DNA from 2 places in the Pseudoalteromonas sp. SG43-5 genome. Region 2 is predicted to be linked to the other one. Evidence: predicted binding sites of a transcription regulator. Region 2 holds the regulator's gene; the other holds the start of a gene.
What was found. The regulator FliA, encoded in region 2, starts transcription of late flagellar genes. The targets are predictions, from matches to a motif close to CTAAAGNTNNNNNNNNNNNNGCCGATA.
Positions count from the first base shown of each region.

Region 1: the regulator FliA is predicted to act here: its motif matches at 2,342-2,368, upstream of H5161_RS18940 (DUF5610 domain-containing protein).

Region 1 covers NZ_JACJFA010000030.1:871-5,306, reverse strand. The annotation lists gene H5161_RS18955 (thiol:disulfide interchange protein DsbA/DsbL) at 1-416, shown strand, start outside; gene H5161_RS18950 (thiol:disulfide interchange protein DsbA/DsbL) at 433-1,071, shown strand; gene trmA (tRNA (uridine(54)-C5)-methyltransferase TrmA) at 1,138-2,235, opposite strand; gene H5161_RS18940 (DUF5610 domain-containing protein) at 2,398-3,537, shown strand; gene murI (glutamate racemase) at 3,603-4,403, shown strand; gene H5161_RS18930 (RNA-binding protein) at 4,366-4,436, opposite strand, start outside.
Region 2 covers NZ_JACJFA010000013.1:95,255-99,690, forward strand. The annotation lists gene H5161_RS13925 (chemotaxis protein CheA) at 1-288, opposite strand, end outside; gene H5161_RS13930 (protein phosphatase CheZ) at 304-1,077, opposite strand; gene cheY (chemotaxis response regulator CheY) at 1,095-1,478, opposite strand; gene H5161_RS13940 (RNA polymerase sigma factor FliA) at 1,519-2,229, opposite strand; gene H5161_RS13945 (MinD/ParA family protein) at 2,256-3,116, opposite strand; gene flhF (flagellar biosynthesis protein FlhF) at 3,109-4,436, opposite strand, start outside.

The DNA of each region.
Region 1 (4,436 bases), on a different contig from region 2:
GCGCTGAGTTTATTAAAAACCACGTTAACTTTTTAGGTGGCGTGTCACCACAAGCACAAAGTAATTTAAGCTTTGCTTACTTAATTGCTAAGCAGCATGGTCAGGCGCAAAGTATTAGCGATCAAATTTTTAAAAGTATCCATGTTCAACGTGCACCATTAACTGAAATGAAAGACGTTAAAAAATTACTTGAAGTAAATGGTATTGATAGCGCAACATTTGATCAAGAGATTGCAAGCATGCCTGTTATTTCAGCTGAGCAAGCAATGCAAAACAAACAGAATAAATATTCAAAATTAGGCGCACTTACAGGTGTACCTACTTTTATTGTTAACGATAAATATAAAATAAACCTCAACACCATCAAAAATCAAAAAGAACTTGATGAGTTAGTAGCGTTTTTATTAGCACTATAAATTTCGGAGCATAATAATGATTAAATTAGTTAAAGCAGGTTTGCTTGCAATATTACTTCCTATGGCAGCAACAAGCTTTGCAGCAACGTATGAAGAAGGCGTGCATTACGACGTAGTTTCTGAGCGTGCAACTAAAAAGCCAGAGGTTAAAGAGTTCTTCTCATTTTACTGCCCTGCATGTAATAACATGGAAGCACTAATTGGTGAGTTTAAGCCTAAGCTTGATAAAAACGTTAAATTTAAAAAGAGCCATGTTGATTTTGTAGGTGTACGTGACCCAGAAAACCAACAGATGATGAGCCAAGCACTGGCGACAGCTGAAGTGCTTCCACAAAAAGATCAGATTATTTCTGCAATCTTTAATCATATCCATACAAAGCGCGCTAAATTTAATGAGCTTGCAGATGTAAAAGATATATTTGTAGCGCAGGGCGTTGATGGTGATAAGTTTGATAAGCTGTTTAAAAGCTTCTCGGTACGTACGCTGAGCTCTAAAATGAAACGCGACCAAGACTACTTTAAAGAAAAAGGCGCACTACGTGGCGTACCTACCTTTATTGTAAATGGTAAGTACAAATTAAACCTAGGTCGTGAGTCGGGTATTACTAAACCTGAAGACATTAGCAAATTAATAAATTACTTAGCTAACAAGTAAGTTTAGCTAAAACAAAAAAAAGCTCCTTAAGGAGCTTTTTTTATGGGTAACGTTTACTGAACGTATTTATTTGCGCTGTAAGAAAACGCCCGACTCAATGTGATGCGTATAAGGGAACTGATCAAATATAGCAAAGCGCTTAACGTTATGCGTACGTGTTAAGTGATCAAGGTCACGCTCAAGAGTTTCAGGATTACAGGATATATAAATTATACTTTCGTAGTTAGCCACTAAGTCACACGTTAATTCATCCATGCCCGCGCGTGGTGGATCAACTAATATGGTTTGGCAGTCATAGCTTTTTAAATCAATACCATCTAAACGAGAGAAAGTACGCTCGCCATTCATTGCTTGAGTAAACTCTTCACTAGACATACGAATAATATCTAAGTTCTCTACGTTGTTTTTAGCAATGTTGTATTGAGCAGAGTGAACAGATGATTTTGATATTTCCGTCGCTAATACTTTATTAAAACAGCCCGCTAATGCAATTGAAAAGTTACCGTTACCACAATACAATTCTAGTAAATCATTTTTAAGTGGTTTACATAAATCTTGTGCCCACTCCAGCATATTAATATTTACTTTTGCATTAGGCTGAGTAAAGCTATTTTCTACTTGTTGATAAATAAGCTCTTGCCCATTAACTGTTAAACGTTCAGTTACAAAGTCATCACCTAGTACTTCTTTTTGTTTGCGAGCACGACCTATAAAGTCAATTTTGTATTTACTGCTAAGCTTTTCTTTCAGTGCTTTAATTTCACTTAACCATTCATCATCCAGTGGTTTGTGATAAAGCAAGCTTACTAAAATTTCACCGCTTAGCGTTGATAGGTAATCGATTTGAAATAACTTACGGCGTAATATTTCACAAGGCTTAAGATTTTCAATCATCACCTGCATTATTTCACCTACTAGAGGCGCTGCTGGGTCAAATGTATCAACACGGATTTTTTCTTTTGTTTGTTGATCAAACATAATGTGAAACAGATCATCACCGTCGTGCCATACTCTAAATTCAGCACGTTGGCGGTAGTTAGTTGGCTCTGAGCTAAATACTTCTAATTGCTCCACACCAAAACGTTGAAACTGCGTACTAATTCGCTGCTCTTTTTCACTTAACTGCGCTTGGTACTGTGTGGTATCTATTTTAATAACTGCCATTAACGCTACTACCTTATCTAAGATCTGTTTATCGGCGCTATTGTAGGGAGCGCTGCGTATTTGTCTAGTTTTGGCTAGCATTTATGCTGTTTTATTGAACATTGTACTTTAGTTTTTGTTGTTATAGCCGATAATAAACTACGCACGCTTAGGAGACGAATCATGAAAATAGGTAATTATGGCTTTACGCCAAACAACAACATCAATAAATTCAATAATAAAGCTGATATACAGCAACCTACAATTACGTCTCCTCAAGATAGCTATCAACAACGAGGCCGAGAGTTGGCCGCAAAGGTGCTTGGCGATAAAATGGCTGAGCAGCTTGGATTACCTATCGCAGAAAAAAAAGCAGATAAACCACTATTTGATTTTGATGAAATAGTAAAAAACGTACTCGATTTTGTAAGTAGTGCTGTAAATAAAGCAAAAGCTAACGGCGCTGATGACGAAAAGCTCAAAGATATGCTAGGCGATGCGCGCAAAGGAGTCCAAATAGGGATTGATGACGCTGTTGATGAACTCAAAGGTACAGGCGTATTTAATGATGACATGGAAGAGGGCATTAATAAGTCCAAAGAGGGAATTTACAATGGGCTGGATAAGTTTGAAGAGTCGTTATTTAACCCACAACCTGCCAGCGTAAATATAAGCCAGGCCCAATACGTCAGTATGACGAGTAATGCAGAGTATAAATTTACTACAGCAGAAGGCGATGAGGTAAGTATTAGCTTTGCTGATGCATTTGAATCTCAATCGGCAAGTGGCTATCAGCAAAATAGTAATAGTGAGTCGTTTGCAAGCTCATCATCGCAATCTCGACAGGTATCATTTTCGATGTCGGTAAATGGTGACTTAAACGAGCAAGAGCAAGAAGCTATTAATGCGATGATGGAAGACTTACAAGATTTAAGTAAAACCTTTTTTGGTGGTGATTTAGATGAAGCATTTGAACAAGCGCAAGAGCTGAGTTTAGACAGCGAACAGCTGGTGGCTTTTTCTATGGATTTACGCCAAACAAAAACAATAGCAACAGTTAAAAGCTATGAAGAATATAAACCAGCACCAGAAAAACAAGTAGCAGAGGGGTTAGCTTCTTTTAATGACGACCTTAAAAATGCTTTTGAAAAAGCGGGTGAGCTTGGATTACAAAATCAGCTAGCTGGCATTCTCCAATGGTTAAATCAAGATCAGGAACAAATAGATAAGTTAGTAGATTATACAAAGTCTATGTTCGAAAACCTTAATCAGTTAAATTCAGCAGCCGACAGGCTTACTGATTTAGAAGCCACGCAAAGTTAAACTACTTTCTTTTATAAAAACCTCATGGCAAACTGCCGATCTTAAAGTAAAGTAGGAACGGTAGTTTGTCAGCGCATATAATGGTCTTTGATTCAGGCATTGGTGGAACTACTGTACTTGAACATATCAAGCAAAGTATCCCCAATGCTCAGTACAGCTATTTTATGGATAATGCATTACTACCTTATGGTGCTCAATCCCAACAAACTATAATTAACCGATTATGTTCACTTATTCATTTCATCAAAGCCAACACGCTTAACGTCGATTTAATTGTAATAGCGTGTAATACAGCTTCTACATCTGCACTCAGCGCTGTTCGCCAAATTACGGATATTCCTATTGTAGGTGTTGTGCCAGCAATAAAGCCTGCGGCAGAATTAACACGCTCAAATCATATTGGCTTGTTAGCCACACCGGCAACGGTCGCCAGTTCATACACAAAAACATTAATTGCTGAACATGCACGTAATGTGATCGTTAATCTGTATAGCAGTGTTGAATTAGTAACGTTAGCTGAGGAATGCTTTTTTACAGGCTCTTTAGATACAAATAAGTTGTATCAAGTACTTGATGAACTACATATAGATAAAACAATAGATGTACTTGTACTAGGGTGTACGCACTTTCCGATATTAGCAGAGCCGATTAGTCAGTATTTTGAAGGGAATGTAAAATTACTTGATTCAGGTGTAGCGATAGCAAATAGAGTCAACTTCCTACTTAACCAACTTAACTTATGTGTGGATAAACAAACAGACATAAAAAAGCCGCTGCAATATTATGCAACGGCTGATGTGTTTAGCAATAAGCTAGCGGTAAAGCTAGTTACACTGACTGATCCGTCTCAGTACGTAGAGCATTAGAATCATCTTCTTGTTTTTGTTTTGCTTCACGTA
Region 2 (4,436 bases):
GTCTAGTGCTTGTAAAATAACATCCATTAACTCTGAGTTGACTGTTCGCACGCCTTGACGTAGTAAATCAAATACGTTTTCAGCACCGTGACAAGCATCAACAAGTTCTGTCATAGCTAAAAAGCCTGCACCACCTTTTACAGTGTGAAAACCTCTAAATATAGCGTTTAGTAACTCGGTATCTTCTGGATTATTTTCCAGCTCAACTAACTGTTCAGATAAAAGCTCTAGGATTTCTCCAGCCTCTACAAGAAAGTCTTGTAAAATATCTTCATCGACTTCAAACATGCAGTTACTCTCCTCTTAGAAGCCCAAACTTGATAAAAGATCATCAACTTCATCTTGATCAGATACAACATCATTACGCGATTCTTTATCAATAATAGGGCCTTCAGGACCTGCTAAAGTTTGTGTGGCAACTGGTTCTTTTATTTTTTGTTGTTCTACTTTATTCGCGGTGCTGTTAGTGTCGTCTTGTTCAGCAAACGCAGTTAAAAGATGAAGTAAACTTTCTTCTACTTCCCTAACAAGTTCGATAACACGGCGAATAACTTGACCTGTTAAGTCTTGATAGTCTTGAGCCATTAGTACATTTGTCATTAAGTTTTGAAGCTCATCAGTCTTATGATGAGAGTTGTTCATAAACTTATCGATGCTATGGCAAAGTTGCTTAAACTCACCAAGCTCAATCTCGCGGCTCATTAAACGATCCCATGTCGGTTTGATATGAGATATTTCGTCCGCTAACTGTTGGGCTATAGGAAGACTCGCTTCCACTGCATCCATTGTTTTATTAGCCGCATTTTCTGTCATTTCTATAACATAATTAAGCCGCTTTTTAGCATCTGGAATCGCATCTGTCGTTATATCAGTTAAGCGAGTATCAAGCTCAAAACTTTTAAGGGCTTCGTGCAGTTGACGAGTCAACTTTCCAACTTCAGCAAATAATTCAGACTGCTCTTTAGATGCAGCCTCTAAAATCAACTGATTTGCTTTGTCTTGCTCATCATTTTCTAAAAAAACAACGAGCTGACGAGCTTGTTCTAACGTTATTTGAGGCGCAGCTGGTGCTGGCATAAGCCTCTCCCCCATCATTAGCCTAAGCGTTCAAATACTTTTTCTAATTTAGTTTTTAATGTTCCAGCCGTAAATGGCTTAACAATATAACCATTAACACCAGCTTGCGCTGCAGCTATTATTTGTTCTTTTTTAGCCTCTGCCGTTACCATTAATACAGGGATATGTTTTAACTTATCGTCTGCACGTATTGCTCTTAAAAGATCAATACCCTGCATTCCAGGCATATTCCAATCCGTAACTACAAAATCAAACACTTGATTTTGCAACATAGGCAAAGCTGTAGACCCATCATCAGCTTCTTGAACGTTAGTGAAACCTAAGTCACGTAACAGGTTTTTTATAATGCGTCTCATCGTTGAAAAATCATCAACTACAAGAATTTTCATGTTTTTATCCAAAACATCCCCCAGTGAGGTATTAACCTTTGTTTACTTACTACTAATTTATCCAGTCATTGATTTTAGCTTTAAGCTTAATCATCGCCTGACCATGTATCTGACTTACACGCGATTCACTTACATCGAGTATATGTCCTATTTCTTTTAAATTCATTTCATCGTTGTAGTACAAAGAAAGCACCATTGCATCACGCTCTGGTAATGACTTAATTGCACTTAGCAAAGACTCATTAAACCTATCATTTTTAACATTATTAAAAGGTTTATCTTGTGCTAAATCTTGGCCTACAGGAGTAATAACATCCTCATCTACACCAAGGTCTTCAATGCCTAATATTTTACTCGTATTCGCATCATTTAAAATATGATGGTACTCATTGAGCGAAATTTCAAGTTTTTCAGCAACTTCTATGTCCGTTGGTTCGCGGTTCAGACTACTTTCGAGCTCAGTAATTGCTTCTGCAACTTGCCTGTTTTTACGGTGAACTGAACGAGGAGCCCAATCACCACGGCGCATTTCATCAAGCATAGCACCGCGAATACGAATACCTGCAAAAGTTTCAAAGCTTGCGCCTTTTGTTGCATCAAAGTTTTTCGAAGCTTCTATTAAACCTATCATTCCTGATTGAATTAAATCATCAAGTTGAACGCTAGGTGGTAATCGAGCAATTAGATGACATGCCACTTTTTTAACAAGTGATGCATGCTTCTCAACAATCACATTTAAATTTTGTGTTGATTGATATCCCATAGCTCTATTCACCAGTGTTGTCATAATTAACCGTTTACTAGTTTCTCAATGAAAAACTCTAAATGCCCAGATGGTTGGTTGGGTATTGGCCATTTAACTGCTTTTGTTGCCAGCGTTTTAAACGCAAGAGCGGCTGGCGAATTTGGAAAGAGCTCTACTATTACTTTTTGACGACGTGTTGCTTTGCGCATATTTTCATCATAAGGAACCGTTGCTACTAGCTCCATTGATACATCTAAAAAGCGGTCGGTAACTTTAGATAGCTTTGCAAACAATTCAGTGCCTTCACGCATACTGCGCACCATATTGGCAACAATTTTAAATTTATAAACGCCGTGCTCACGACTTAATACTTTAATAAGTGCGTAAGCGTCGGTGATTGATGTCGGCTCATCGCATACAACAACCATTACATCTTGCGCTGCACGCGAGAAGCTCAGTACCATGTCTGAAATACCAGCAGCTGTATCTACAATTAAAATATCAAATTCGGTATTCAATTCGCTAAACGCACGAATTAGCCCAGCATGCTCAGATGGTGATAATTCAACCATACTTTGCGAACCCGATGTAGCGGGTACAATTTTAATTCCTGCAGGGCCTTCAACTAAAATTTCATCAAGCTCACATTCACCAGACAAGACATGTGACAAGTTACGCTCTACACGTAAACCAAGCATCACATCACAGTTTGCTAAACCCAAGTCAGCATCCAGCACTAATACTCGATTACCTTGCTGCCCAAGTGCAATAGCTGTATTTAGAGAAACATTTGTTTTCCCTACTCCACCTTTACCACCGGTTACAGCGATAACTTTTACGCCGTTGTTATTGTTTTGACTCATTTTGCGCAGGCCGCTTGCTTGATCTAATACTGTGTTAATCATACATCCCTACTGTGCTTGACGCCACTGCTTGGTGCCTTGAATGTTGTGCTTTTGTTCTTTTTAAATATAATTGCTCAGCCTTTTTAACTAGTTTCTCAGCATTTGCAACACGAATATCCTCTGGTACTCGTTGACCATTAGTAAGATACCCTATTGGAAGGCGATTTTGAATCGCAATACTAATAATCTCGCCCAAACTTAATGATTCGTCTAACTTAGTGAAAATACAGCCACTTAACTGTACTTTTTTAAAGTGGCGTACAGTTTCTTGCAATACATTAATCTGTGCTGTCGCGCTAAGTACTAAGTAGCTGCGAATATCTACACGTTGGTTACGCATTAATGTGTTTAATTGCTCAGTTAAACGTAAATCTCGCTGGCTCATACCTGCTGTGTCAATTAATACTAGACGTTTATTTCGTAAATGATATAAAACTTCAGCTAATTCATTAGCATCTTTAACTTGCTTAACACCACAACCAATAATACGACCATATGTTGCAAGTTGTTCATAAGCACCAATTCTGTATGTATCAGTGGTTATTAACGCCACTTTATCGGCACCATATTTTTGTGCGCCTAGAGCTGCAAGCTTAGCAACAGTCGTTGTTTTACCCACACCTGTTGGACCCACTAACGCATATACACCACCTTGGCGAAGTATTTCATTATTGGTTGTTTGCATTTGATCTTCGACCATAGTTAACAATGCTTTCCAACCTTGCTTACGAGACACATCATCAGGTACAAAACATGCCATTTGCTGTGCTACTTCTTTATCGATACCCATACCGACTAAACGGTCAACCATACAAGCGCGTGTTGGATCGCGACGCGCCATATCTTGCTGCATCAAGCCTGATACTTGGTGCTCAAGTAATTGACGAATTGCGTTCATTTCTTCACGCATTGTTGTCATTTCTTCGCTTTCATTATTAGGTGCTTGTTGGCGAGTGGTTACTGGGCTATCTAAATCATCAAAGTCGCGGTCTAAATCATCAAAACCTAAGCTATCCGCTTGAGTTTGTGGACGAACTGGCGCAGCAGCTTCAGGAGCAAACATATTTTTAGTACGCTGCCCCATATCAGGTTCTTGATAGTTAACAGTAGTATCAATACCCGATTGTGAAAACATCGATGCAAGCTCAGGAGAACGAGGACGCGGTGATTGACGCTCTAATAATGCTTGTAGGCTGTCAGCAACTTTTGCTTGAGGCTCAGGCTTGGCACGCTGTGGCTCTGGTTTTACAAAGTTATGCATGCTTTGTTGTGGCGCCTGAGTACGCGGCTCTGCAGGGCGTTGTGGTTGCGCTGCTACTT